3 regions of the Lysobacter firmicutimachus genome follow, and region 1 is predicted to be linked to each of the others. Evidence: riboswitches for the same ligand, from Rfam matches in the RefSeq annotation. Region 1 holds a riboswitch; each other region holds the start of a gene.
What was found. Region 1 has a riboswitch for cobalamin ahead of V2J18_RS06630 (cobaltochelatase subunit CobN). Riboswitches for the same ligand answer to the same signal wherever they lie in the genome.
Positions count from the first base shown of each region.

Region 2: linked by a shared signal. The riboswitch ahead of V2J18_RS18005 (ribonucleoside-diphosphate reductase subunit alpha) and the one ahead of V2J18_RS06630 (cobaltochelatase subunit CobN) in region 1 are both predicted to bind cobalamin.
Region 3: linked by a shared signal. The riboswitch ahead of metE (5-methyltetrahydropteroyltriglutamate--homocysteine S-methyltransferase) and the one ahead of V2J18_RS06630 (cobaltochelatase subunit CobN) in region 1 are both predicted to bind cobalamin.

Region 1 is NZ_JBANDL010000002.1:1,529,895-1,539,564, forward strand. Features, by position in the region: gene V2J18_RS06585 (hypothetical protein) at 1-87, shown strand, start outside; gene V2J18_RS06590 (hypothetical protein) at 87-809, shown strand; gene V2J18_RS06595 (NUDIX hydrolase) at 849-1,337, opposite strand; gene V2J18_RS06600 (M16 family metallopeptidase) at 1,591-3,003, shown strand; gene V2J18_RS06605 (M16 family metallopeptidase) at 3,014-4,435, shown strand; gene V2J18_RS06610 (hypothetical protein) at 4,527-4,973, opposite strand; gene V2J18_RS06615 (hypothetical protein) at 4,990-5,400, opposite strand; gene V2J18_RS06620 (NADPH-dependent FMN reductase) at 5,516-6,115, shown strand; gene V2J18_RS06625 (acyl-CoA thioesterase) at 6,118-6,612, shown strand; cobalamin riboswitch at 6,812-7,092, shown strand; gene V2J18_RS06630 (cobaltochelatase subunit CobN) at 7,292-9,670, shown strand, end outside.
Region 2 is NZ_JBANDL010000002.1:4,149,575-4,159,244, reverse strand. Features, by position in the region: gene V2J18_RS18005 (ribonucleoside-diphosphate reductase subunit alpha) at 1-2,157, opposite strand, end outside; cobalamin riboswitch at 2,576-2,869, opposite strand; gene V2J18_RS18000 (DUF2339 domain-containing protein) at 2,992-5,733, shown strand; gene V2J18_RS17995 (DUF3999 domain-containing protein) at 5,730-7,133, shown strand; gene V2J18_RS17990 (phosphoglycerate kinase) at 8,260-9,435, shown strand; gene V2J18_RS17985 (HAD hydrolase-like protein) at 9,438-9,670, shown strand, end outside.
Region 3 is NZ_JBANDL010000002.1:4,162,999-4,172,668, reverse strand. Features, by position in the region: gene V2J18_RS18065 (ATP-binding cassette domain-containing protein) at 1-7, opposite strand, end outside; gene modB (molybdate ABC transporter permease subunit) at 4-693, opposite strand; gene modA (molybdate ABC transporter substrate-binding protein) at 704-1,492, opposite strand; gene V2J18_RS18050 (MBL fold metallo-hydrolase) at 1,674-2,543, opposite strand; gene V2J18_RS18045 (S1/P1 nuclease) at 2,610-3,491, opposite strand; gene V2J18_RS18040 (OmpW/AlkL family protein) at 3,629-4,252, opposite strand; gene gap (type I glyceraldehyde-3-phosphate dehydrogenase) at 4,516-5,520, shown strand; gene metE (5-methyltetrahydropteroyltriglutamate--homocysteine S-methyltransferase) at 6,157-8,436, opposite strand; cobalamin riboswitch at 8,644-8,856, opposite strand; partial or broken gene V2J18_RS18025 (COG3904 family protein) at 9,190-9,670, shown strand, end outside.

The DNA.
Region 1 (9,670 bases):
CGCGAGGAACCGGTCGCGGTCAGCCTGGCGTTCCGCTTCGTGTTCGAGCAACGCGACGGCCGCGGCCTGGTCCGGATCGGCGGCTGATGTCGGCGCTGAGGGAAGCCGATCCGGGCGTCGGCGTCGCGCCGGTGCCGATGCAAGAGGAGGAGCGTCGGCGCCTGGCCCGGTTCGCCGGCCTGGATCGGCCGGCGTCCGGGCAGGGCCTGTGGAGGGGCGTGTTGCGGCCCTGGTTGAGTCTGATTCCGGCGAGCGTATTGCTGGCCTGGCTGGCGCAGCGCGCGCTGCTGTTGCCGTCGTGGCTCGAGAGCCGATTGCTGCCGGTGTTGGCGGCGTACCTGAGCGCGAGCGGGCTGGCCATCGCCGGCCGTTGGCTGTGGCTGCGGCGCCGGCGGGCGCAATGGCGCCGGCGCGTGCACGGGCCGTATCTGGCCGACTTGGACCGCGGCGACGTCGAGGAAGAGCGTTACGCCTTCGACGCCTGCAAATCCTGGCGCGAACCCGAACGCGGGGCGGTGCTGCATCTGTTGCGGATCGACGCCGAACGCTGCTTCGCCGTGCACGATTACCGCGACGAGGACTACGCCGCGTTTCTCGCCGGCGAAGCGCCGCGGCGGTTGCTGCGGCCGGCGCGCCGCGCGGTGCTGCGGCGCGCGCCGGTGTCGCGTCTGGCCCTGTCGCTGCGTTTCGACGACGACGCCTTCGCGACCGTGGTCGAGGACGGTCCCTACAGCGATCGTTGGCCGCCGAACCGGCAGGTCTGGCGGGTGCCGTGGGACGAGGTCGAACAGCGCCTGATGGCGGCCTGAGCGGCGCGCGCCGTTCCAGGGCGCAGGGCGCGGCCCGCTTCAGATGCGCGAGTAGCTCCACGACTGCATGCGCCCGTCGCGGTACGGCATCACGCCGTGGAACGGGCGCGGGTCGGCGTCGAACACCAGCGGCAGGAACTCGCGGTCGCCTTCCCACATCGGCAATTCGTGCAGGCGCTCGATCGGCACCCACTCCAGGGTGCCTTCGGCATTGCTGGCCGGCGGCGCGCCGGCGAAGGCGGTGACCACGAACACGAAGCCCAGCCAGTCTTCGCCGTGCTTGCCGAAGCCCGGCCAACTGATGGTGCCGCGCAGATTCATCGCCAGGCAGTCGATCCCGGCTTCTTCGCGGATCTCGCGGCGCATGCCGGCGACCACGTCCTCGTCGCGCTCGAGCTTGCCGCCCAGGCCGTTGTACTTGCCGAGCTGGTGATCGTCGGGGCGGGCGTTGCGATGCACCATCAGCACCTGGCGGCCATCGGGCGAGAGTACGTAACCGAGGGTGGCGACGATGGGCGTGTACGGCATCGGGAATTCCTGGACGGGGCGCGCCGCCGGCGGGCGGCGGACGTGGGCCGCACAGTGTCGGCCATTCGCCGCGCCCAGGCCAGGACCGTCGTCAACGCAGATCGCGGTCGTCGCCCTACGTGACTTTCGACCCATGTTTTTCGTCCGGCCGCGCGCCGTGCCGCGCCGGGTTAGCGTGCGGCCGCCTCCGTCACGTAGCATCGGGGGCCCGCCGCGGTTGCGGACGGACCATTCGACCAGGAAGGAGACATCCATGCGCAAGCGTCATCTGAGCGTATTGCTGGCCGGCCTGACCACGATCGCCAGCGCCGCGTCCGCCACCGCGCACGCCGCCGAGAGCGATCGCTGGCAAGTGCCGGTCGCGGTGAAGAAACTCGACAACGGACTGACCGTGGTCGTATCCCAGGACCGCAGCTCGCCGACCGTCGGCGTCAGCGTGGTCTACCACGTCGGCATGCGCCTGGAGCCGCGCAACCGCACCGGCTTCGCCCACCTGTTCGAACACCTGATGTTCCAGGGCACGCCGGTCGCGCCCAAGGGCGTGTTCGACAACGTCATCAGCGGCGGCGGCGGACGCAACAACGGCTCGACCCGGGCCGACTTCACCAACTACATCGAGGTCGCGCCGGTGTCGGCGCTGGACCGCATTCTGTGGCTGGAAGCGGACCGGATGAAGACCCTGGATTTCAACCCGGCCACGCTCAAGAACCAGCAGGACGTGGTCAAGGAAGAGATCCGGGTCAACGTGAAGAACAAGCCCTACGGCGGCTTCATGTGGATCGACATCGCCCAGCAGGCGTTCCAGAAGTGGGAGAACAACCACGACGGCTACGGCAGCTTCGAGGACCTGGAGAACGCCAGCCTCGACGACGTGCGTTCGTTCCACCGCGACTACTACGGCCCCAACAACGCCGTGCTCGGCATCGCCGGCGACATCAGCCCCGAGGACGCGTTCAAGCTCGCCGACAAGTACTTCGGCGCGATTCCGGGCCGGCCGACGCCGGAAGCGCCGGATTTCTCCGAAGGCCTCAACACCGAGGAGAAGCGCATCACCCAGAGCGACGCGCTGGCGCAGGTGCCGGCGGTGGCCGCGGCCTGGAAGATGCCCGCGCGCGGCAGCCGCGACCAGGCGCCGATGGCGGTGCTCGGCAACCTGCTCGCCGGCGACGAGGCTTCGCGGCTCTACCAGGGCCTGGTCAAGCAGCGCCAGATCGCGATCAACATCGATCCGCTGTACGGCCTGACCGACCCCTGGAGCTACAACGGCCCGACCCTGTTCACCCTGTTCGCGCTGTACCGCCCCGACAGCAGCGCCGACGCGGTGCTGGCGGCGATCGACGAGGAGGTCGCCAAGGTCGCCCGCGAAGGCGTCGACGCGGCCACCCTCAAGCGGGTCAAGACCCGCATGCTGGCCGACTGGTACAACGGCCTGGAAAGCTTCATCGAGCGCGCCGACACCGTCGCGCGCATGCAGACCCTGTGGGGCGACGCGCAGGTGGTGAACAAGGTGCCGGGCTGGATCGAAGGCGTGACCTCGGCCGACCTGCAGCGCGTCGCCAAGACCTATCTGACCCGCGCCAACCGCACCGTGATCGACCGCCGTCCGGCGGCGATGATGCCCGGCGCGGCCAAGCCCGCGGCCGCCGCGCCGGCCGGCCAGCACTGAGGAGACGACCATGACGATCCACAAGACTCTGCTCGCGTTCTCCACCGCGCTGGTGCTGTTCGGCAGCACCGCGGCGATGGCCGGTCCCGGCGTCAAACTGCCCGAGCAACTGCCGCCGTTGGCCGCCGACAAGGCGCTGCCGGTGCCGCAGATCGCGCAGAAGACCCTCGCCAACGGCCTGCAGGTGTGGGTGGTGCCGCGCCAGGGCGTGCCGCGCGTGGACTACGTGCTGGCGATGCGCAACGCCGGCCTGGCCGCCGATGCGGCCGACGCGCCGGGCTTCGCTTCGTTGTACGCCGGCTTGCTGACCCAGGGCACCGCCAAGCGCGACGCCAAGGCGATCGCCGAAGCGGCGCAGGGCTACGGCGGCGGCATCGGCGCCAGCGCCGCCAACGACGGCATCCAGCTCAGCGCCAACGCGTTGCCTTCGCAGGCCGAACCGATGCTGCGCCTGCTGGCCGAAGTCGCGCAGCAGCCGACCTTCCCCGACGGCGAGGTCAAGCTGGCCCAGGCCAATGCCTTGCAAGGCTTGAAAGTCGCGCAGTCGCAGCCGGGCTTCAAGGCAACCCAGGCGCTGCTCGCCACCACTTTCGGCGATCACCCCTACGCGCGGGTGCAACCGACCGAGGCGGCGATCAACGCGGTCACCGCCGAAAAGGTGCGGGCCGAGCATCTGCGCCGTTTCCGCCCCGACCGCGGTTTGCTGGTCATCACCGGCCGGATCGCGCCGGAGCAGGGCTTCAAGCTCGCCGAGGCGGCGTTCGCCGGCTGGAAGGCCGAAGGCGAGCCGATCGCCGACGCGGTGCCGGCGCGGCGCGAGGCGCCGCCGAAGCGCGTGTTCGTGCAGCGCGACGGCAGCGTGCAGTCGGCGGTGCGGCTGGGCCATCCGTCGATCGCCGCGACCGATGCCGACTACGTGCCGGCGCAATTGGCCGGGATCGTGCTGGGCGGCGGCTTCAGCAGCCGGCTGATGCAGAACCTGCGCGAGGACAAGGGCTACACCTACGGCGCGCGCGGCGGACTCAGCGCGATGCGCGCCGGCGGTCTGGTCCAGGCTTCGGCCGATGTGCGCAACGAGGTCACCGGCGAGGCGATCAAGGAGTTCCTGTACGAGTTCGGCAAGCTCAACGATTACAAAGTCGATGCGCCCGAGCTGGAGGACACCAAGCGCTACGTCGCCGGCGGCTATCTGATCAACAACCAGATGCAAGGCGCGGTCGCCGCGACCCTGGCCAACAACTGGCTGGCGGGACTGGCGCCGGAGTTCCTCGGCGAGTACGTGCCGAAGGTGCGCGCGGTCGGCGCCGAGCAAGTGCAGGCGATGGCGCGCAAGTACTACGCACCGAAGGACTTGTCGATCATCGTGGTCGGCGACGCCAAGGCCCTGGGCAATCAACTCAAGCCTTACGGCGAATTCGGTTCCGGTTTCTGAGCCGGATCGCTGGCGCAACGAACCAGCCCCGGTCGCCAGACCGGGGCTGTTCGTATGTGCGCCGGGGCTTCGGCGAACGCCGCTGCGGCGCTCAGCTCTCGCCGAACCACTTCAGCACCACGCCGACCGCGATCGCGGCGAACGCCAGCCCGGCCGCACCGTAGATCAGGCCGTTGAGGAAGAAGCCGTGGCCGCCCGGAAACGCGCCGACGACGGCGCCGGTCAGCGCCGCATAGATCGCGTAGACCGGTATGAAGATCAGCCGCGCCAGCCACACGCCGCGCTCGCCGCGGTCGCGATCCGGGGCCAGCGGTCGGCCGGTGGCGGCCCAGCGCAGCGCCATGCGCGCCAGCACCAACGGCGCCATCAGCAGAGCGACCGCTTCCAGCGTCTTGTAGCCGACGATCAGGCCGACCGCGAGCAGGCCGCCGCCGAGCCACATCGCGGTATCGTCGCCGGGCGCGCCATAGCGGGCCAGGGCGGCGCCGAGGGCGAACGCGGCCACGAACGCGCCGAATCCGTACAGCACTTGTTTCATCAGCGTTCCTTTTTCTTCAGGGGTCCTTCGGCCCGCGCGCGACGCAGCGGGCGCCCAGCCCACTGGCCGGCAACGGCAGCAGCAGGCCGGCGATCAGCATCCATAGCGGGTGGGCGAACATCGCATTGACCGCGATCACGCCGCAGACGATCAGCGCGCCGACGACCAGCGCGGCGCCGCGCCGGTGCCGGCGCGAGATCAACGCCGCGACCAGGCCGCCGTCGAAGGCGGCCACGGTCCAGCCGGCGACCACCGGGGCCAGGGCGGCGAACGGTGCGTCGGCCACATGCGCGGCCCAAGCCGCCATGTCGCGCGGGTCGGCGCCGGGCGGGAACGGGTGCAGGCGGGCCGAGCCGAACTCGAACAACTTCATCGTCGCCATCGCCACCAGCATGCCGGCGACCACTGCCAGGATCGTACGTGCCATGGTCCGCGCCTCCCCAGGGTCGGTGGCCGCGAGCATCGCGCCGCCGCCGTCGCCGCGCAAGCTCCCGCTGCCGGAGGGGCTCGCGCATAATTCCCGCTTCGCCACGGAGCCCGCCATGTCCGCCGCCATTCCTTCCGCCACCCCGCGCCTGCTGGCTTTCGCCGGCAGCCTGCGCCAGGGCTCCTTCAACCGCCGCCTGATCCCGGTCCTGGCCGAGGGGGCGCGCGCCGCCGGCGCCGAAGTGACCCTGATCGAACTGCGCGACTACGCGTTGCCGATCTACGACGGCGACATCGAAGCCGAGGCCATGCCCGACAACGCGCGCCGGCTGCAGGCGCTGATGGCCGAGCACGACGGCCTGCTGATCAGCACGCCGGAGTACAACGGTTCGATGCCGGCCCTGGTCAAGAACACTCTGGACTGGATCTCGCGCCCGCTCGCGGACGGCCGCTCCGGTACCGCGCTGTTCGCCGACAAGGTCGCCGGCATCGTCTCGGCGTCGCCGGGGCCGCTCGGCGGGCTGCGCTCGCTGCTGGTGCTGCGCGATGCGCTGGCCAAGCTCGGGCTGCTGGTGGTGCCGCAACAGGTCGCGGTCGGCCAGGCCGGCGACAAGCTCGCCGACTACGGCCAGCTCAACGACGAGCGCCAGCGCGAAGCCGTGCAGCGGGTCGGCGCCGCGGTGGTGCGGCACATCAAGGTCGTGCGGGAGGGCTGAGCATGAAAGGGCAGCAACGCGAACTGAACCTGCGCTTCCTGGCCCAGCCGACCGACGTCAACTACGGCGGCAAGGTCCACGGCGGCATGGTCATGAAGTGGATCGACCAGGCCGGCTACGCCGCGGCGGTCGGCTGGAGCGGCAAGTACAGCGTCACCGTCGCGGTCGGCGGCATCCGCTTCGTCGCGCCGATCCGGATCAGCGACCTGGTCACCGTGCACACCAAGCTGATCCACACCGGCACCAGCAGCATGCACTTCGCGGTCGACGTGAAGGCGCGCGACCCGGGCCTGGACGACGGCGTGGCCGAAGAGCGCCTGTGCACCCACTGCGTGATCGTGTTCGTGGCGATGGACGCCGAGGGCAAGCCGACGCCGGTGCCGGCGTGGACGCCGCTGACCGAGGACGACAAGCGCCTGGCCGAGTACGCGCTGAAGATCATGGAACTCAGCAAGGGCATCGAGGCGACGGTCGAGCGTTACGTGCACGAGGGGTGAGCGGCGTGCGGGGAGTCGGCGCGTCATCGATCGCCCCCTTCGAAAGAGTGGGCCAGCGCCCGGCGCAACTGGGTTGCTGAGCGGGGTTCGCAGCGCGGGAGGATGGGCTCCGCACGCCCAACGCGGCGCCCACCGGCTCGGCACGCTGCCGCCGTCTCCATACTCCCGCGTCCGCGCCGTGCCGGCGCGCTGTGCTAGATTGCGCGCGCTTTGCATCTGGTGCCGCCTCGCCCTCCGGCGACGCGGTTAAACGGGAAGCCGGTGCGTCCGCGAGGCTGCGGACCAGTCCGGCGCTGCCCCTGCAACGGTAGGCGGGTAAAGCATCGGCACGTCGGCGACGGCCGGCGGTCGCGTCCGGCGTGGATGCGAACCGCCCGCACTCGCCCAGCCACTGGAGCCTGCGCTCCGGGAAGGCGCCGATGCGCCGGGTTCGTCCCGGCCCCCGCAAGCCCGGAGACCGGCCGGTGCGTACGCGGTGGACGTCGCGGAGGGCGGCGTCGCGCGCCCGTGCACCGGGTCCGTGGCCTGTCTCTTCGTCCGTCGTTCGCCTCCTTCATCCAGCTCCGCACAGGGCGTGCGGCGAGCGAGGCCGTCGATGCGTGTTGCGCGTGGTGTTGTCGAGCGTGGTGTCCGTGAGCGCGGAGTCCTTGGGCATGCGGTCGCTCGCCGATGGCGCGCCTTGGGCGCCGCGGCCCTGCTGGCGTTCGCCGCCGCCGCCCCGGCCAAGACCGTGTTCGGCGTAGTCTCCGAGCGCGCCGCGCCGGAAGCGGCCGAGGCCGCACGCGAATTGTTGGCGACCCGACCCGGCGACCGCATCGTGCTGCGCACGCCGCAGCAGCTCGAAGCCCTGGATCGCGGGCAACTGCGCGAACTGGTCGGCGGCAGCGACGCGGTGATCGCAGTGGCCTTGTTCGGCGAACAGGGCGTGCGCCTGCGCGAGGCGGCGTCCTGGTTGCGTCAGCGTGGACGCGGTCCGCAGCGCCTGTACGCCTTTCACGGCGAAGCCGGCCTGACCCAGTCCAGCCATCGCGAAGGTCACGGCCTGGGCGCATTCAGCGCCGACGAACTGATCCGCGTCACCGCCGAAACGCCGCCGCCCGAGCTGGTCCGGCGCGCCCGCGGCGACGCCTTCGCCGGCGAATGGCTCGACCTGCGCGCGCTGTGGCGCGAAGGCGGCAACCGCAACCTGCAGCGCAGCTACGCCTTTCTGCTCGACGGCGGCGCGGTGCCGGCGGCGCAGCCGCAGCCGGATCTGGTGCTGCGCCAGAACGGCGCGGCGGTCGCCGCGCCGGCCGCCGATGCCCGGCCGCTGCTGGCGGTGCTGGACCTCAACAACGCCGACGTCGCCACCGGCGACGCGCTGTGCGCACAAGCGCAGGCGCAGGGACTGGCCTGCCTGGGGCTGTACGCACGCTGGGGCGAGGCGTCGCTGCAGGCGGTGCAGAACCTGCGTGCCATGCTCGGCGCGCAGCCGCTGGCCGGGCTGGTGGTGCTGCAGGACTTCGTGGTCGGCGCCGCCGAAGGCCGCGACGCGGCGACCCGCGCGATCGCCGCGCTCGACGTGCCGGTGTTCAAGGCGATCCGCCTGCTCGATCGCGGCCAAGCGCAATGGCGTTTGTCCGGCGACGGCCTGCCGGCCTCCAGCGTGCAGTACCGGGTCGCGATGTCGGAGCTGCAGGGCAGCAGCCAGCCGATGGTGCTGGCCGCGGCCGGCGCGCCGCGCATCGATCCGCTGACCGGGGTGCGCCTGCAGCGGCCCGAGCCGCTGAGCGGCGAGATGCGCGCCCTGGTCGAGCGCGCCCGGCGCTGGCGCGCGCTGCGCGCCAAGCCGGCGAGCGAACGGCGCATCGCCCTGATCTATTACAACCACCCGCCCGGCCGGCAGAACATCGGCGCCGACAACCTCGACGTGCCGGCTTCGCTGCACGGCATGCTGCGGACCATGCGCGACCACGGCTATCGCATCGACGACCTGCCGGCCACGCCGGAGGCCTTGCTCGAGCGGATGATGCAGCTCGGCGTCAACACGCCCGAGGACGGCGGCGAACTGGCGGCGATGGCGGCCCAGGCGACCACCCTGTCCGGCGACGACTATCGGCGCTGGTTCGCGACCCTGCCGGCGGCGGTGCAGGGCGAGGTCAGCGACGGCCCGCTGGCGCGCCTGCAGGCGCAGGTCGCGCTGGCGCGCGCCGCGCACGAGACCGAACTCGGCGAACGCCGGGTGCGCGATGCCGAACGCGAACTGCTGCATCTGCTCGAAGGCATCGATCATCCGGCACGCGACACGGCGTTGGCCGAGTTCCGCCACCTGATCCAAGCCCATCTGCGCTGCCTCAAGGCTGAGGCTGCGGCGGCCGAAGCGCCCTGCGCCGACGCCGGCGCCGCGCAGCGCCGCCTGCTGGCGCTGCAGGTGCCGGGCCTGCGCGGCTGGGGCCGCGCGCCAGGCAAGGTGATGGTGCACGACGACACCGTGGTGTTGCCGGGCCTGCGCCTGGGCAACGTGTTCATCGGCCCGCAGCCGCCGCGCGGTTGGGAGGTCGACGAGGAACTGCTGCACGCCAACACCCAGATCCCGCCGCCGCACCAATACCTGGCTTACTACCACTGGCTGCGCGACGTGTTCCGCGCCGACGCCATCGTCCACATCGGCCGCCATTCCACTTACGAGTTCCTGCCCGGCAAGGCGGTCGGCCTGGCCGAGGACGATTACTCGCGCCTGATCGCCGGCGACGTGCCCGGGATCTATCCCTACATCGTCGACGGCGTCGGCGAAGGCACCCAGGCCAAGCGCCGCGGCCTGGCGGTGATGGTCGATCACCTGACCCCGCCGTTGGCGGCGACCTCGCTGTACGACCGCCTGCTGACCCTGCGCCAGTTGGTCGAAAGCTTCGAGAGCAGCAGCAGCGAACCGCTGCGCGCCCAGGCCGCGAGCGAGATGCGCGCCCAGGTCGAGGCGCTGCAGCTGCGCGCCGAACTCGAGGCGAGCATGGCCGACGTGCTGCAGGTGCGCGGGATCGGCTTCGAGCAGGCCGACGACGACCTGCTCGCGCACGAGATC
Region 2 (9,670 bases), 2.6 Mb from region 1:
GAGCTGGCCGATGTTGGGGCTCTCGATGAACAGGTTGAGCGACTGGCTCTGGTCGATGAACGCGCCGCGGTCGGCGGCCATGTCGATCAGCGAGCGCATCGGCAGCTCCCAGGCGGTGCGGTAGACCTGGCGCAGCGATTCGGGAATCTCGTTCACCGACTGGATCGAGCCTTCGGCCATCTTGATCCGGTCGCGCATGTCGGCGGTCCACAGGCCCAGGCGCTTGAGCTCCTCGACCAGGTACTTGTTGACCACCAGGAAGTCGCCGGACAGAGTCTCGCGCTTGAACAGGTTCGATACCTGCGGTTCGATGCATTCGTAGCAGCCGGCGATCGAGGCGATGGTCGCGGTCGGGGCGATCGCCACCAGCAGCGAGTTGCGCAGGCCGTGCTGCTTGATCCGCGCGCGCAGCTCGGTCCAGCGTTCCGGCTGCGAGGGCTCCACGCCCCAGGCCTCGAACTGCAGTTCGCCGGCGCTGGCGCGGGTGTCGTCGAAGCTGGGGTGCTTGCCGTGCTCGATCGCCAGTTCGTTCGACGCCGCCAGGGCGTGGAAGTAGATGGCTTCGGCGATCTCGCGGCCGAGCTTGCGCGCCGGTTCGGAGTCGAACGGCAGGCGCAGCTTGAAGAACACGTCCTGCAGGCCCATCGCGCCGAGGCCGACCGGGCGCCACTTGAGGTTGGCGCGGCGAGCGGTCTCGATCGGGTAGAAGTTCAGGTCGATCACCCGGTCGAGCTGGCGCACGGCCAGGCGCACGGTCTCGGCCAGCTTGTCGAAGTCGAATGCGCCCTTGCCGTCCTCGAAAATCTCGACGTGGTGGGAGAGATTGATCGAGCCCAGGTTGCACACCGCGGTTTCGTCCTGCGAGGTCACCTCGAGGATCTCGGTGCACAGGTTGGACAGGTGGACCACGTTGCCGTCGCACAGGGTCTGGTTGCAGGCGCGGTTGGACTTGTCCTTGAAGTTCATCCAGCCGTTGCCGGTCTGCGCCAGGGTGCGCATCATCCGGCCGTAGAGGTCGCGCGCCTTGACCTTCTTGGTCGCCAGGCCGGCGGCTTCGGCGGCGTGGTAGGCGCGCTCGAACGCCTCGCCCCACAGGTCGGTCAGTTGCGGCACCTTGGCCGGGTCGAACAGCGACCACTCGCCATCGGCCTCGACCCGGCGCATGAATTCGTCCGGAATCCAGTTGGCCAGGTTGAGGTTGTGGGTGCGGCGCGCTTCGTCGCCGGTGTTGTCGCGCAGCTCCAGGAACTCTTCGACGTCGGCGTGCCACGGTTCCAGGTAGACGCAGGCCGCGCCCTTGCGCTTGCCGCCCTGGTTGACCGCGGCGACCGAGGCGTCGAGGGTCTTGAGCCACGGCACGATGCCGTTGGACAGGCCGTTGGTGGAGCGGATCAGCGAGCCGCGCGAGCGGATGCGGGTGTAGCTCAGGCCGATGCCGCCGCTGAACTTGCTCAGCTTGGCCACGTCCATGTAGCGCTTGTAGATCGCTTCCAGCGAATCGTCCGGCGAATCCAGCAGGAAGCAGCTCGACAACTGCTCGTGGGTGGTGCCGGCGTTGAACAGGGTCGGCGAGGACGGGATGTAGTCGAGCTGGGCCATGCGCCGGTACAGCGCCAGCGCGTCGCCGACGTCTTCGCTCAGCGCGCAGGCGATGCGCAGGAAGAACTGCTGCGGGGTTTCGATCACGGTGCGCGCGGTCGGGTGGCGCAGCAGGTAGCGGTCGTACAGGGTGCGCAGGCCGAAGTAGTCGAACTTGGCGTCCAGGCTGCGGTCGATCGCGTCGTTGAGCTTGCGCGCGTTGGCCTGGACGAATTCGAGCAGGCGCTGGTTGATCAGGCCCAGCTCATGGCCGCGCTGGATCGACTGCGAGAAGGCGTGGATCTCGATCCCGGCGACTTCCTTTTCGATCACCCCCGCCAGCAGGCGCGCGGCGAGGCGGCCGTATTCGGGCTCCTCGGCGGTCAGCAGGGCGGCGGTGCGGATCGACAGTTCGTCGAGTTCGCGCGTGGTCGCGCCGTCGTACAGGCCGGAGATGGTGCGGGTGGCCACGCGCATCGGATCCACCGAGTACAGGCCCTCGCCGCAACGGGTCACCGCGCGCACGATCTTGTTCAGATCGACCGGTTCGCGGCGGCCGCTGCGCTTGGTCACGCTCATGGTGAGGTTGGCCGCGGGCGGGGTCAGGGCGAAGCCGGGCGCGGCGGACGCGTCCTGGCGGGGCGAAGCGGCGCCGGCGGGGGCGGCGGCGACGGAAGGATCGGTGGCGAGCGTGGTCATGGGCGTTACTCCGGGGCAAGGGCGCACGGGTCGCCGGACCTTCCCGCGAAGGCGGCGTGCGGAGGACGCGGACGCGCCATCGCGACGGGCCGCGCGCGCGGCGTCGCCGATGGCACGGCCGTGCCCCCGCGGGCGCGGAAACTCCGGAGCGTGCTGGCAGGGTGTCGCACGCGCCGAGACGGGCGCGGTCCGTTCCGCGCGTGGCGCCGAAACGGACGGACGCGACGGCCGTGAGGCCCTCGCGTTGCGACACCGGCCGTCTTCCCCCGAAGACTCCTGGGCCGGTACCGCGCGGTGTGCAGGCGCGCGGCTGTCGGCAGGTCTTCGGGCTCGGGACTTCAGAGCGAGAAAGAGCGCAGAGACATGAGAGTGAGAGCGGGGCGACCGCTCGTTCGCTGCTCAGGTCTCTGCGCTCTCGGCTCGTTCCTCCTACTAGGGCCGCTTCCCAGGCGCTCCGCCCAGTGCCATGACCCGTTCGTTTCCCATACCGCTGCGGGGCAGCGCCGGCTTCGGGCGGCGTCCAACGCCATGCCCCTACCGGCTTCCCTTTTCAGCCGATCTCGCGACCGGCACCGACGGGCACAACATAGTGTGGTTCGGTCGATCCGTCAACGCGATATCTGGTGAGGAGGCGATGTGCAGGGAGCGTCAAGCCCCTTAATCGCCAAGCCCGGCATGGTGTAACGTGCGCGGCATAAGGACCGGGAAAACGTGATGGAATCACTACTCGTGTTGCTGGCGCTGGCGGTGCTGCTGGTGCCGGTCCTGCTGGTGGTCGCCCTGGTCCAGATCGCCGGGCTGAAGTCGCGCGTGGCCGAGCTGGAGCGCGCGCTGACCGGCCTGCGCAGCGAGGCCGAAGCGCGCGCGCCGACCCTGGCCGAGCGCATGGCGCGCGAAGCGCCGCCACGGCCGGCGCCCCCGGCGCCGGCCGCTGCCCAGGCCGGTCCGGTGCCCGCCGCCCCCGAGCCGCCGCCGTTGCCGTCCGCGCCGCCGGCCGCCGCGCGCGCCGCGCCGGCGGTCGCGCCGCCCACGTTGCCGCCGCGCCCGGCCTCGCCGCGAGCGCCGGCCGCGCCGCCGCCGCCGGATGTGTTCACCCTTGGCCTGCGCTGGTTGCGGCGCTGGTTCAGCGAGGGCAACGTGCCGGTCAAGGTCGGCGTGCTGGTGCTGTTCGCCGGCGTCGCGGCTTTGCTCAAGTACGCCAGCGATCAAGGCTGGATGCGCCTGCCGATGGAGTTGCGCCTGAGCGGCGTGGCCCTGGCGGCGATGGCCGGGCTGGTGTTCGGCTGGCGCCAGCGCGAGCGCAAGCGCGCGTTCGCGTTGAGCCTGCAGGGCGGTGCGATCGGCGTGCTGCTGCTGGTGGTGTTCGCGGCGTTCAAGCTTTACGGCATGATCCCGGCCGGCGCCGCGTTCGGCCTCAGCGTGGCCCTGGTCGCCGGCGCCGGCGTGCTGGCGGTGCGGCAGAACGCGCTCGCGCTGGCGGTGCTGGCGATACTGGCCGGTTTCCTCGCGCCGATCTGGCTGTCGACCGGCTCGGGCAACCATGTCGCCCTGTTCGGCTACTACGCCGTCCTCAACGCCGGCATCTTCGCCATCGCCTGGTGGCGGCCGTGGCGCGCGCTGAACCTGCTCGGCTTCGCTTTCACCTGGGGCATCGGCACCTTGTGGGGCGTGCTGCGCTACCGGCCCGAGCATTTCGCCAGCAGCGAACCCTTCCTGTTGCTGTTCTTCGCCTTCTACCTGCTGATCCCGGTGCTGTACGCGCGCCGCCGCGCCGCCGGCCGACGCGATCTGATCGACGGCTGCCTGGTGTTCGGCACGCCGTTGATCGCGTTCTCGCTGCAGGCCGGCTTGCTCGAAGGCGAGCGCATGCCGCTGGCGTTCTGCGCCCTGGGCCTGGGCGCGCTGTACGCGCTGCTGGCCGTTGGCCTGCGTCGCGACCCGCGCTTCCTCGGCCTGGCCACGCCCTATGCCTTGCTTGCGGTCGGCTTCGCGACCCTGGCCATCCCGCTGGCGTTGGCCGCCGAGGCCACCGCCTGCGTGTTCGCGCTGGAAGGCGCGGCCCTGGTCTGGCTGGGGCTGCGCCAGCGGCGCCCGCTGCCGCAACTGACCGGCGCCGGCCTGCAACTGGCCGCCGCGTTCGCATTCGCGATCGGCGCCAGCGATGCGGTCTGGGACGCGCAGCGGCCGTTGCTCAACCCCAGCTTCGCCGGCGCCTTGCTGATCGCCGGCGCCGGTTTCGCCAGCGCCTGGAGCCATCGCCGCAGCGCCGCGCCGCGGCTGGCGCTGCCGTACTACGTCTGGGGACTGGCCTGGTGGCTGGGCGCGGTCGGCAGCGAGATCGCCGAATTTGTCGCAGCGCGCGAACGCGTCGACGCCGTACTGATGCTGGTCGCCGCGACCGGCCTGGCCGCGGCCGAGGTGTTCCGTCGCCACGATTGGCGCGCGCTGTCGGCGACCGCGACCCTGGCCCTGCTCGCGGCCGTGCCGCTGCTGTTCGCCCAGGTCGAAGCGCACGGGCAGCCGTTCGCCGCTCTGGGGTGGCTGGCCTGGACGGTGTACGCGCTGTGCGGCGCGCGCAGCCTGGCCGCGCTGCGCGAGCGTGCCGGGCCCGAGCTCGGTTTCGCGCACAGCGGTTGGCTGTGGGCCTGGGTCTTGGCGATCGGCATCGGCCTGCATCGCTGGCTGCGTCCGGACGGCCGCGCCGTGCCGCTCGACGAGATCTATGGCAGCGGCTGGACCGCGGCCGCGGTGCTGCTGCCGATGTTGTTGAGCGCGGCCTTGTTGCTGTGGCGCCCACGCGTCGTCGGCTGGCCGGTGGCGGCGCAATTGCCGCGTTGGCGTGCGCCGGCGCTGGCCTCGTTCCTGTTGGCGGCGTGGGCCGCGATCGCAGCGTACGCCTTCGACCCGGCGTCGTCTTCGCCGCTGCCGTGGCTGCCGCTGTTGAATCCGCTGGGTCTGCTGCAGTGGGCGGCGCTGGCGATCGCCGGCGCGTGGCTGGCGTCGCCGTGGGTCGATGCCGGGCTGCAGCGGCGCCGCGTACCGCTGCTGGTGGCGGCCGGTTTCGGCCTGATCACCCTGGAAGTGCTGCGCAGCGCGCATGCCTGGGGCGGAACCCCCTGGGGGCCGTCGATGTTCGACACCAGCCTGGTGCAGACCAGCCTGACCGTGGTCTGGAGCGTGCTCGGCGTGGCCGGCTGGATCGCCGGCTCGCGTCGCGGCCAACGCGGCCTGTGGCTGGCCGGCGCGGTGCTGATGGCGGTGGTGCTGGCCAAGCTGGTGCTGGTCGATCGCGGTCATCTCGGCAATCTGCTCGGCATCGCCTCGTTCATCGCCTACGGCCTGCTGTGCACCGTGGTCGGCTATTTCGCTCCGGCGCCGCCGTCCGCTTCGGCGCCGACGCCGCGTTCTTCGTCCTCGACCGCTTCCTCATCCGACTCCGCGGAGACCGGCGTTTGAATCTTCTGTCCGCTTCGTTCCGCCGCGCGCCGCGCGCGCTGGCCTGGCTGTGCCTGCTGCCGGTCGCGCTCGCCTCCGCCGCGCCGCGCGAGGATTACGCCCGGCAATGGCCCTTGCAGCTCAGCCGCGACGACGGCGGCGCCTACCGGGTCGTGCTCGACGAATCGGTGTACCGGCAGGCGCGCGATGCGCGGTTGCGCGATCTCGACGTGCTCGACGGCGCCGGCAAGCCGGTGCCGGCGGCGGTGTTCGCGCCCGAACAGCCTTTGGCGCGCGCGCCGCAGCGCGCCGGCCTGCCCTGGTTCGCCTTGCCGGCGGCGCCCGCGGACGGCGCCGGTGCGGGCTGGGAATTGGTCAGCGAAGTCGAAAGCGACGGTCGCTTGCGCCGGGTCGAGGCGCGCAGCACCGGCGGCGCCGCGCGCCCGCCGCAGACGGCGTTGCTGATCGATGCCAGCCGGGTGCGTTCGCCGATCCTGGCGCTGGAACTGGAATGGACGCCCGGCGCGGCACTGGAGGCGGCGTACCGGGTCGAGGCCAGCGACGATCTCGACCAATGGCGCGCCGTGTCCAGCAGCGGGCGCCTGATCGATCTGCAGCGCGGCGGCCAGCGCCTGGTGCAACGGCGCATCGTGTTCGATCCGATCGGCGAACAGGCGCGCTATCTGCGCCTGACGCCGCAGGACCCGAACGCGGCGGTGCCGATCAGCGCGGTCGTGGCCGAACTGGCCGCCGATGCGGCGACCACGCCTTTGCAATGGCGCGAGTTGAAGGGACGCCGGATCGAGCAGAGCGAAGGCCGGGTCGAGTTCGAATTCGAACTCGACGGACGCTTCCCGATCCAGCAGGCCGACGTGGCCCTGCCGGGCAATCATGCGCTGGAGTGGCGTTTGAGCAGCCGCGACGAGGCCGAAGGGCATTGGGTCGCGCGCGCCGGCCCGTGGATGGCGTACCGGGTCGACGGCGAGGGCGTGGACGATCGCTCCGCCGCGCGCCAATTGGCGGCGACAGTGCGCGACCGCTACTGGCGGCTGCGCGCCAACGGCGCGGTGCCGGGCGAACCGGTGCTGCGCCTGGGCTATCGGCCGGAGGTCGCGGTGTTCCTGGCCCAAGGTGCGCCGCCCTACGCCCTGGTCGCCGGCAGCGCGCGCACGACGCGCGCCGACTCGCCGTTGGCGGAATTGATCGAGACCTTGCGCCAGCGCCGCGGCAGCGACTGGCAGCCGGCCGAGGCGAGCCTGGGCGCGGCGGCGCCGTTGGCGGGCGACGCGGCCCTGGTACCCCCGGCGCCGAAGCGGGATTGGCGTTCGTGGACGTTGTGGGCGGTGCTGGTGGCGGGCGCGCTGATCGTCGCCGGTTTCGCCTTCAGCCTGCTGCGCACGAATCCGCCGCCGGCGGCGTAACCCTGCCGCGTCGCTCCCAGCAGGAAGCGGTGTCCCGCAGGGATTTCCTGTGGGCGCACGCCGCGACCCGGGACGCGCAGAAATCTCGGCGCCGGCGTCATCGATCGAAGCCCGCAACCGTCGCGGGGTAGGAGCGGAGCAAGCCGCGACCGCCATCCTTCACTCTCGCCGCGCTTTGTCCTGGGCCCTGTAGGAGCGGCGTAAGCCGCGACCGCCACCCTTCACTCTCGCCGCGTCTTTGTCCTGGGCCCCCTGTAGGAGCGGCGTAAGCCGCGACCGCGTCCTTTCGCCTCGCGGCGTCTGTCGTTCGAAGGCCTGTGAAGCTTCAAAGCTCAAAGCTCAAAGCTTCGAAGCCAAGCTTCCGTCCGCAAGCGGCCGGGTCACTTTCTTAGTCCAAGGCGACAACGTTCTACTGGATTTCCTTCGGTCAAAAGTAACCAAAGAAAACGCCATGGCTGTTTTCGGATCAAAAGCCACTATGGGACGAGGTTTTCGCCGGGCTGCTCCGCACAGGCCCGCCCTGGTCTGGCTGCGCACGGCCCGCCTCCCTGCGGGCCGCCCTTCGGGGCTTCAGGGCGTTCTCGCGAGATCGCTGCGGCGCCAAGCTGTTCACGGCAACGGCAACTACCGGCGTTGATTGCTAAGCACCGTGTCCGACCATCGTGCAGACCATCCGATGGCTTTGTAGTGACCATCCCCGAATCCCCGAATCCCCGAATCCCCGAATCCGAATCCGAATCCGAATCCCGAACCCCGAACCCCGAATCCCGAATCCCGAATCCCGAATCCCGAACCCCGAATCCCGAACCCCGAATCCCGAATCCCGAATCCCGAATCCCGAATCCCGAATCCCGAATCCCGAATCCCGAATCCCGAATCCCGAATCCCGAATCCCGAATCCCGAACCCCGAACCCCGAATCCCGAATCCCGAACCCCGAATCCCGAATCCCGAATCCCGAATCCCGAATCCCGAATCCCGAATCCCCAATCCCCAATCCCCAATCCCCACCATTCAGCCCCAACGGTTCCTTTCGGCCTCCCGCGCCGCGACAATAGTCGTTCCCGGCGCCGGCTGCGCCGGTCGCGTCCCCCGTCCGCATTCCCCGCATCGCCTCAGGAGGCCCCGTGTCCATCGTCCGCATGACCGATCTCGATCTCGCCGGCAAGCGCGTGCTGATCCGCGAAGATCTCAACGTGCCCATCGACGATGGCCGGATCACTTCGGAACAGCGCATCCTCGCCGCCCTGCCGACCTTGAAGCTGGCGCTGGAGAAGGGCGCGGCGGTGATGGTCACCTCGCATCTGGGCCGTCCCCAGGAAGGCCAGTGGAGTGAGGCTGATTCGCTGGCGCCGGTGGCCAAGCGCCTGTCCGAGCTGCTTGGCATCGAGGTGCCGCTGGTCAAGGATTGGGTCGGCGGCGTCGAAGTGCAGCCGGGCCAACTGGTGTTGCTGGAGAACTGCCGCATGAACGTCGGCGAGGGCAAGGACGACGAGGCCCTGTCCAAGCAGTACGCCGCGCTGTGCGACGTGTTCGTGATGGACGCGTTCGGCACCGCGCACCGCGCCCAGGCGTCCACCCACGGTGCGATCCGCCACGCCAAGGTCGCCGCCGGCGGCCCGCTGCTGATGGCCGAACTCGACGCGCTGGCCAAGGCGCTGGACAACCCGGCGCGGCCGTTGCTGGCGATCGTCGCCGGTTCCAAGGTCTCGACCAAGCTGGAACTGCTGTCCTCGCTGGTGTCCAAGGTCGATCAGCTGATCGTCGGCGGCGGCATCGCCAACACCTTCATCGCCGCGATGGGGCACGGCGTCGGCAAGTCGCTGGTCGAAACCGACCTGATCGACACCGCCAAGCAGATCATGGCCGACGCCAAGGCGCGCGGCGCGGACATCCCGGTGCCGACCGACGTGGTGGTGGCGCCGGCCTTCGCCGCCGACGCCCCGGCCACGGTCAAGGCGGTCGACGCGGTCGCCGCCGACGACATGATCCTGGACATCGGCCCGGACACCGCCGCCCGCTACGCCGAGCTGATCCAGAACGCCGGCACCGTGGTCTGGAACGGCCCGGTCGGCGTGTTCGAATTCGACGCCTTCGGCAAGGGCACCGAAACCCTGGCGCGCGCCATCGCCGCGTCCAAGGCGTTCTCGATCGCCGGCGGCGGCGACACCCTGGCCGCGGTCGATAAGTACGACATCGCCGGCGACGTGTCCTACATCTCCACCGGCGGCGGCGCCTTCCTCGAATTCCTGGAAGGCAAGGAACTGCCGGCGGTGGCCGCGCTGAAGCAGCGCGCGGGTTGAGCGTGAGCGTCCGCCCCGCGCTGTTCTTCGATCTCGACGGCACGCTGATCGATTCCTCACTCGGCATCACCCGCTCCATCGCTTACGCGTTGGAGCGGCTGGAGCATCCGGTGCCCGACGAGGCGGCCTTGCGCGGTTGGATCGGGCCGGCGCTGCGCACCAGCTTCCTGCCCCTGCTCGGCGACGCGGCGCGCGTCGAGCAGGCGGTGGCGTTGTACCTGGAGCGTTACGGCCG
Region 3 (9,670 bases), 2.6 Mb from region 1:
CGTTCATCGCTGCGCGCTCGCGCGCTGGCGCTGCACCAGCCATTCCGAGGCCAGCACCGCGGCGAACGAGATCGCCACCGCGACCGCGGCCAGGCGCAGCACGCCGGCCTCGGCGTCGGGCACCTGCATCAGGCCGTAGATCGCCGAGGACAGGGTCTGGGTTTCGCCGGGAATGTTCGACACGAAAGTGATGGTTGCGCCGAACTCGCCCAGCGCCTTGGCGAAGGACAGCACCGCGCCGGCCAGCAGGCCGGGCCAGGCCAGCGGCAGGGTCACGCCGAAGAACACTCGCCAGCGATTCGCACCCAGGGTCGCGGCGGCCTGTTCCAGGCGCGGGTCGACCGCTTCGATCGACAGCCGGATCGCCCGCACCAGCAGGGGGAAGCCCATGATCGCGCTGGCCAGCGCGGCGCCGGTCCAACGGAAGGCGAAGCCGATGCCCCATTGCTCGTGCAGCCAACGGCCGAGCGGCCCCTGCGAGCCGAGCAGGACCAGCAGCGCATAGCCGGTCACCACCGGCGGCAACACCAGCGGCAGGTGCAGCACGGTGTCGAGCAGCAGCTTGCCGGGAAAGCGCACGCGCGCCAGCAACCAGCCCAGGCCGATGCCGAACGGCAAGCTGGCCAAGGTCGCGACCGTGGCGATCTTGAGGCTGAGCCAGATCGCGGTCAGTTCGGCGTCGCTGAACTCCATCGCAGTGCGGCTACTTCAATACGGCCAGGCCGTGGCGGCGGAAGATCGTGGCCGCGGCGGGCGTGCCCAGCCAGCGCACGAACGCGGCCGCGCCCGGGTTCTTGCTCGAGACCAGCCGCGCCACCGGATAGACGATCGGCGGATGGCTGTCGGCGGGAAACGTCGCCAATACCCGCACCTTCGGTTCGGCGCGCGCATCGCTGGCGTAGACCACGCCCAGCGGCGCTTCGCCGCGCGCGACCAGCATCAGCGCGGCGCGCACGTTCTCGGCTTCGGCCACGCGCGGTTGCAGCGCGGCCCAGACGCCGTAACGGACGAAGGCGGCGCGGGCGTACTTGCCGGCCGGCACGCTCGCGGTCAGGGCCAGGGCCAGGCGGCCGTCGCCGAGCAGCGGCTTGAGATCCACCCCGGGCTTGAGCGCCACCGCGGGCGCGCGGCTGGCTTGCGGCGCGATCAGCACCAACCGGTTGCCGAGCAGGTTGCGCCGGCTGGGGACGTCGATCAGGCCGCGCTCTTGCAGATAGTCCATCCACTCCAGGTCGGCCGAGACGAAGGCATCGGCCGGCGCGCCCTGTTCGATCTGGCGCGCCAGCGCAGAGCTGGCCGCGTAGGACACCCGCACCGGCGCGCCGCCGCTGCGCCGGAACGCGGCGGCGGCTTCGTCCAGCGACTCTTTGAGGCTGGCGGCGGCGAATACCGTGACCGGGGCGGCATCGTGGCGCGATTGCGCGGCGAGCGGACCGGCGAGCAGGCCGGCGACGCACAAGGCGCCGAGCAAGCGGCGGAACGGGCGGAGCATGGCGCGAAGCCTCGGCGTGTGGGGTAGGGCGAGAGTAGCGCGAAGCGCCGCCGCCGTGCCTGCGCTCAGGGCGCGTCGATGGTCCGGATCGATTCGGCCTGGCGCACCCACCGCGCCGGACGCGATCCGGCCGGCGCGATCGGCCGCCGGAGAGCGTCCTCCGCGCCGATGGGCGATCGCGTCAGAGGCGGTCGAGCGGCAGTTTCAGATAGCGCTGGCCGTCGGCGTCCGGCTCGGGCAGGGCGCCGCCGCGCAGGTTGACCTGCAGCGCCGGCAGGATCAGCGCCGGCACCGCCAGGGTCGCGTCGCGCGCCTGGCGCAGGGCCACGAACTCGGCCTCGCCGGTATCGGCGCGCACATGCGCGTTGCTGCGCTTCTGTTCGCCGATGGTGGTTTCGCAGGCCGGTTCGCGGTCGGGCTGGCCGTAGTCGTGGCAGACGAACACGCGGGTGGCGTCGGGCAGGGCGTACAGGCGTTGGATCGAGCGGTACAACTGGGCCGCGTCGCCGCCGGGGAAATCGCAGCGCGCGGTGCCGCTGTCGGGCAGGAACAGCGAGTCGCCCACGAACAAGGCATCGCCGATCAGATAGGCCAGACTGTCGCGGGTGTGGCCGGGCACCGGAATCGCCTGCGCCGGCAGGCCGCCGATGCGGAAGCGTTCGTCGTCGTCGAACAGGCGGTCGAAGGCCGGCGCCGGGTCGTGCGCCGGCAGGCCGAACAGCGGCGCGAAGTGGCGCCGCACCTGCTCGATGCCGCGGCCGATCGCCAACTGCGGCGCGCCGCCGGCGGTGCGCAGGCGCTCGCGCAGCGCGTGCGCAGCGCTGAGGTGGTCGGCGTGGGCGTGGGTTTCCAGCAGCCACTCGATCCGCCAACCGCGCTGCGCGGCCGCATCGAGCAAGCGTTGCGCGGAATCGAGCGCGGTGCGCGCGGATGCCGCCTGGTAGTCCAGCACCGGGTCGACGATCGCCGCCGCGCCGCTATCGGCGTCGGCGACCAGGTAGGACCAGGTGCCGGTGTCTCGATGGTGGAAGGGCAGAACCTGCGGCGTCATGCCGGTCTCCTGCGACGAGGGGCTACCGCGAAGGATACGGCGCCCGCAGGGCGCCGCGGCCCTGGTTCAGCGCTTGGGCGCGAGCGCGGCATTGAGCACCGCGGCCAGGCGCGCGCCGCCGAGCCGCAGCTGCTGCTCGGCGACCGGCCGCCAGGTCGCGACATAGGCCGGGGCGAGGGTATGGCTGGGCGGGTACAGGCCCGGTCGCTCGGCGATCCGGCACGATTGCCGGGCCCAGTCCGCAGCCGCCGGCGGCACGCCGGTCGCCTTCGCCGCCGGCACCGGGCTGCGCCGCAACTTGGCCAGATAAGCCGCGTCGTCGAGCCGGGCCATCGTCAACATGCGGCTGTCCCACAGCGAATGCAGGTTGGTGCCGTAGCCGTCGGCGGGCTCGGGCTCGCCGTCGATATGGATCTGGAAATCGTTGCCGCCCTTGTCGTCGGCATAGCCGGCATGCAGCGGCTGGTGCACGTCGCCGACCAGGTGGACCACGAACTTCAGCGCCTGCCGGCGTTCTGCGCGGCTGCGGCCGGGGTCGGCGAGGATCGCGGTCTGAGTGCGGATCGCCTCGATCGCGCAGTCGCCGTTGGGGCAATGCCGGGCCGGCTCGTAGCCGCAATCGTCGCCGGCCGTGCGTTCGGCCAGGTTGACGTAATGCCACTTGGCGCTGAGCTTGCCGAGCTTGGGGTCGTTGGCCCGCAGTTCGTCGGCCCAGTTGGCGATGCCGGGCAGGCTCGGGTCGGCTTCGCCGGCGAGCAACTGCAGCGCCTCGGCGCGGGCCTGCGGGGTCATGCCGTCCCAGGCCAGGGCAGCGACCAGGCGATGGCCTTGCGGACCCCAGGCCAGGCCCTGCGCGGGCACGGTCAGCAACAGCGCGGCGCAGGCCAGCGGGCGCAGCGCGCGCGCGGCCAGGGAAGACGGACGTGAGCGGTGACCGGATGCGTTCATCGGACGCACTTTAGCCGAGCCGGCCGGGCCGCGACTGTCCGAACATGGCGGTGCGCGGCGTCGCTCGCGGTCGCCGCGCGACGGCCGCGCCGCGGGCGCGGCGGCGGCCGGAACGACGGGCCGAAGCCCGCCGCGGATCAGAACTTCATCACGTAGGCCAGGCCGTACACGGTCGGGTCGATGTCGGCCTTGCCGATCTTCTCGCCTTCCAGCTCGACGTCGCTGCGGATGTCCATCCAGCGCGCATCGACGCGGATCGCGCTGCGCTCGCTGAGGATGAAGTCGATGCCGGCGTGGGCGGCGACGCCGACCGAGTCTTCCAGGCGCAGGTCCAGCCCGTCCAGCGCGCCGGTGGTCTTCTCGCTGAAGAAGGTCGTGTAGTTGATGCCGACGCCGACGAAGGGCGAGACGGTACCGCGGCTGTTCCAGTGGTACTGCAGCGAGAAGGTCGGCGGCAGGTGCTTGGTCTCGCCGACCTTGCCCACGCCCTTGACCGCGATGTCGTGCTTGAACGGCGTTGCGGCCAGCACCTCGATGCCGAGGTTCTCGCGGATGAAGTATTCGAAAGTGAAGGTCGGCTGGACGTTGTCGTCGATTTCCAACTGGGCCGCACCGTTGAGGACGGTGCCGTTGTTGGACTTCGGGTTGACCTGGTGGACGCCGATGCCGACGGTGAAGTTGCCGGCTTGCTGGGCCAGGGCCGGCTGGGCCGCGCAGGCGAGGGCTGCGGCGAGGGCGCCGCCGATCAGACGATGGTTCATTCCTTGAGTCCCCTGGGTGGTCGGAAAGGCCGGATTGTAATCATGCTGAACGGGGCTTGCGCCACTGCGCACTCTAAAGAGGGGCGGCAAAATCAAACTTTGACCCCGATCCCAGTCCTTTCCGGCCCCCTTGCCGCCCGTCCGGCCCCCGGCCCCCGGCCCCGGAGACCGTCGGGTGCCGGTCCTGCGGGCCGGGGGCGGGGCTTGTTAGAATGGCGGTTTCCCCAAACGACCCGCCCCGGGGCGGCCGCAGGAGTACCTCAATGACGATCAAGGTAGGCATCAACGGCTTCGGCCGCATCGGGCGCAATGTCCTGCGCGCGGCCGTGCAGAACTTCGGCAACGAGATCGAAATCGTCGCCATCAACGATCTGCTCGAGCCGGACTACCTGGCTTACATGCTGCAGTACGACTCGGTCCACGGCCGCTTCAAGGGCACGGTCGCGGTCGAAGGCAACACCCTGATCGTCAACGGCAAGAAGATCCGTCTGACCCAGGAACGCGACCCGGCCAACCTGAAGTGGGACGAGGTCGGCGCCGAGGTGGTGATCGAGTCCACCGGCCTGTTCCTGGACAAGGCCACCGCGCAGAAGCATCTCGATGCGGGCGCCAAGAAGGTGGTGCTGTCGGCGCCGTCGAAGGACGACACGCCGATGTTCGTCTACGGCGTCAACGACAAGACCTACAAGGGCGAAGCGATCGTCTCCAACGCCTCGTGCACCACCAACTGCCTGGCCCCGCTGGCCAAGGTGCTGAACGACAAGTGGGGCATCAAGCGCGGCCTGATGACCACCGTGCACGCCGCCACCGCCACCCAGAAGACCGTCGACGGCCCGTCCAACAAGGACTGGCGCGGCGGCCGCGGCATCCTGGAGAACATCATCCCGTCCAGCACCGGCGCGGCCAAGGCGGTCGGCGTGGTGATTCCGGAACTCAACAAGAAGCTCACCGGCATGTCGTTCCGCGTGCCGACCTCGGACGTGTCGGTGGTCGACCTGACCGTCGAGCTGACCAAGGAAGCCACCTACGCCGAGATCTGCGCCGAGATGAAGGCGCAGTCGGAAGGCGCGCTGAAGGGCGTGCTGGGCTACACCGAAGACAAGGTCGTGGCGACCGACTTCCGCGGCGACGCGCGCACCTCGATCTTCGACGCCGAGGCCGGCATCGCCCTGGACGGCACCTTCGTCAAGCTGGTCAGCTGGTACGACAACGAGTGGGGCTACTCGAACAAGTGCCTGGAAATGGTCAAGGTCGTCGCCGCCAAGTAAGCGGCGGTCGCCGGCGCCCCCGGCGTAGGCAACGATCCGGAAGAGCCCCGCATCCGCGGGGCTTTTTCTTTTGCCCCTGTAGGAGCGGCGTAAGCCGCGACCGCGCTGCTGCGATCTCGCGCCGTTTGCCGTTCGAAGGCTTCGAAAGCTTCAAAGCTTTAAAGCTTTAAAGCTTTGAAGCTTTAAAGCTCTAAAGCTCTAAAGCCAAGCTTCCGTCCGCAAGCGGCCGGGTCACTTTCTTTGTCCAAGCCCCCTGTAGGAGCGGCGTAAGCCGCGACCGCACTGCTGCGGTCTCGCGCCGTTTGTCGTTCGAAGGCTTCGAAGTCTTCAGAGCTTCAATGCTTCCGTCCGCAAGCGGCCGGGTCACTTTCTTTGTCCAAGGCGACAACGTCCCACGGGATTTCCTTCGGTCAAAAGTAACCAAAGAAAACGCCACAACTGTTTCGAATCAAGAGCCGCTATGGGGCAAGGTTTGCGCAGGGCTGCTCCGCACAGGCCCTCCCTGGCCTGGCTGCGCACGGCCCGCCTCCCTGCGGGCCTCCCTCCGGGACTGCTTTTGTTCTGGCGAGTCCGTCGCGACGCCAAGCTCAAAAGCAACAGCAACAGCAACAGCAACCGCGCAAGCTTGCCGGTCGCTCAGGCCGGTGCGGCGACCGATTCGCGCAGGCCGCGCGCGGCCTGCACCATCGCCTGCAACGCCGCGCGCACTTCCGGCCAGCCGCGGGTCTTCAGGCCGCAGTCCGGGTTCACCCACAGTTGCTCCGGCGCCAGCACCTGCAGGGCCTTGTCGAGCAGCGCGCGCATTTCCGCCTCGCTCGGCACCCGCGGCGAGTGGATGTCGTAGACCCCCGGGCCGATGCCGTTGGGATAGCGGTAGCGGGCGAAGGCGTCGAGCAGCTCCATGCGCGAGCGCGAGGTCTCGATCGAGATCACGTCGGCGTCGAGCGCGGCGACCGCCTCGATGATGTCGTTGAACTCGGCGTAGCACATGTGGGTGTGGATCTGGGTCGCGTCGCTGACCCCGCTGGCGGCGAGGCGGAAGCAGTCGCCGGCCCAGGCCAGGTAAGCCGGCCAGTCGGCGCGGCGCAGCGGCAGGCCTTCGCGCAACGCGGGCTCGTCGATCTGGATCGCGGCGATGCCGGCCGCGTCCAGGTCCTGCACTTCTTCGCGCAAGGCCAGGGCGATCTGCCGGCAGCTGTCGGCGCGCGGCTGGTCGTCGCGCACGAACGACCACTGCAGGATCGTCACCGGGCCGGTCAGCATGCCCTTGACCGGACGCTCGGTCTGGGTCTGGGCGTAGCGGGTCCAGCGCACGGTCATCGGCTTGGGCCGCGCCACGTCGCCGTACAACACCGGCGGCTTGACGCAGCGCGAGCCGTAGCTCTGCACCCAGCCGTGGGCGGTGAAGGCGAAGCCGTCGAGCCGCTCGCCGAAGTACTCGACCATGTCGTTGCGTTCGAATTCGCCGTGCACCAGCAGGTCCAGGCCCAGCGCTTCCTGCTCCTTCAAGCAGTCGCGGGTTTCCTGTTCCAGGAAGCGGCGATAGCCGGCGTCGTCCAGGCGTCCGGCCTTGTGCTCGGCGCGCGCGCGCCGCACCTGCGCGGTCTGCGGAAACGAGCCGATGGTGGTGGTCGGAAACGGCGGCAAGCCGAGGCGTTTTTGCTGCAAGGCGATGCGGCGCGGATACGGCGAGGCGCGCCGGCCCATTTCAGGGCGCACGTCGGCCAGGCGCTTGCGCACCTGCGGATGGCGCAGCAGCGGCGAGGCCAGGCGCGCGGCGCGCGCGCTCGCGGCGGCGGCCAGTTCGCGCGCAGCGCGCTCGTCGCCGGCCAGGGCGTCGGCGAGCAGGCGCAGTTCTTCGATCTTCTGCTTGGCGTAGGCCATCCACTGCCGTAGCGGCCCGGGCAGCTTGCGTTCCAGTTCCAGATCGGTCGGCACGTGCAGCAGCGAACACGACGGCGCCAGCCAGCGCGCACGTTCGCCGGCGCGGCGCGCCAGGCTCAGCGCCGCATCGAGATCGGCGCGCCAGATGTTGCGGCCGTCGACCACGCCCAGGCTCAGCGCGCGCTCGGCCGGCAGCAGGGCGAGCAGGCTTTCCAGTTGCTGCGGTGCGCGCACCAGATCCAGGTGCAGGCCCTGCACCGGCAATTGCGCCGCCAGCGCGGCATTGTCGCCGAGCCCGCCGAAGTAAGTGGCCAGCAGGCGCTGCGGCGCGTCGGCCTCGGCCAGGGCGGCGTAGGCGCGGCGGTAGGCGGCGCGGTCGGCGTCGTCCAGGTCCAGCACCAGCGCCGGCTCGTCGATCTGCACCCATTGCGCGCCGGCGGCCTTGAGCCGTTCCAGCAACTGCGCATACGCCGGCAGCAGGGCCTCGAGCAGTTCGCGCGGGTCGCCGCCGTCGCGGCGCTTGCCGAGCTTGAGCCAGGTCACCGGGCCGAGCAGCACCGGCCGCGCCTGCAGGCCCAGCGCCTGCGCCTGGGCCAGTTCGGCCAGCGGCTTGTCGGCGCGCAGGGCGAAGCGTTGGCCGGGCTCGAACTGCGGCACCAGGTAGTGGTAGTTGGTGTCGAACCACTTGGTCATTTCCAGCGCGTGCAGATCGCGCCGTCCGTCCTGCACGCCGCGGGCGAGGGCGAAGTAGCCGGCCAACGGATCGTGTTCGTACAGCTCGCGGTGACTGGCCGGAATCGCGTCGAACAGCACCGCGGTGTCGAGCGCCTGGTCGTAAAGGGAGAAGTCGTTGCACGGCACGCTGTCGGCGCCGGCGGCGCCGGCCAGGCGCCAGTGGCGTTCGCGTAGCGCTGCGGCGGCGGCGTACAGGGCGTCGGCCGCGGACTCGCCTTTCCAGAACGATTCCAGGGCCTGCTTGAGCTCGCGCCGCGCGCCGATGCGCGGGAAGCCGAGATGGGTAACGCTGATCATGATGAGTACCTGCGATGCGTGGGCATGACGCAGGGCAACGAAGGAGACCACGGCGGCGCCGGCCCGGCGCTGGCGCGCCCGGCTGCGACGACCCTGGTTTCGACCTTCGCCCCCGCGGGCGAGCCGGCTGCGCGCGGCGGCCGGCGCCGCGAGGGCGCGCGACCGGCGCACGCGCCGGAGTCGGACGGAAGGCGAGCCTTCCGGTCGCGGCAGGTCTTCGGGCTCGGGACTTGAAGCCGGGAAGGGGGGGAGGAACGAGCACGGCTCGTTCCTGACCACGCGTTTCCCGTTTCAGGCTTCTCCTACTGAGGCCGCTTCCCAGGCATTACCGCCCAGTGCCAAGGCCCGTTCGTTTCCCATACCGCTGCGGGGCAGCTCCGGATTCGCACCGGATTCCCTCTGGCCGCCTCCGGGGGACCGGTGGCGGCGTGTCGCATCGCTATATCTTTATGAAGCGATGTTCACCGTAACGACGCCAAGTTACGCAGCGCGGCCGGCGGAGTCAATCGGTGCGCGCGGCTTTGCCCGGTCTGCCGGCTGCGCACGGGTCCGGCGACGGGGCGCGCGCGAGGCGGATTTCGCCGGCTGGCGTTCATGCGGCGCCGACGAAGATGAAGCGCACGGCCGCGGCGGCCGCTTGCGGCGTCGCGACGCCGTTGAGTCGGATAACGGCTGCGGCTAACGTGGCATCGTCGCAACGATGCGCGAGGCGGGCCCGGGACGGCCCGCAATCCCGAATCCGATGGGTGGAACATGTTTTACAGATGGTCGCTTGCGCTGGGTTTGTGTCTGCTGGGCCTGGCAGGCTGCGCGAAGGACGCCGCACCCGATCCGGCCCGCAGCGAGGCGGTGACCCTGGGCAGCCAGAACGAGCCGGCGCGGGCGGCGTCACCGGCGCGCTCGACGCCGCCCAGCGAGGCGGAAGTCTTGCGTGGCACCTACTGGCCGCCGGCCAAGCTCGACAACGGCAGTGCGCGGATCAGCTGCGGCTACGACTACCTGGGCGACGGCGACGGCGAGCGCCTGAGCGGGCTGGATTTCTTCAGCCTGGTCGACGCCCTGGCGCCGTGCCAGTCGGCCGGGGTGGTGCGGGTGCGCTACGAAGGCAAGATCGGCGCCGGCTTCACCGCCCTGGTGCAGCGCGTCGCGGCGATGGCGACGCGGATGGAGATCCCGACCCGGGTCCTCGACATCGATTCCAGCGGCGGCCACGTCGAAGAGGCGATCCGCGCCG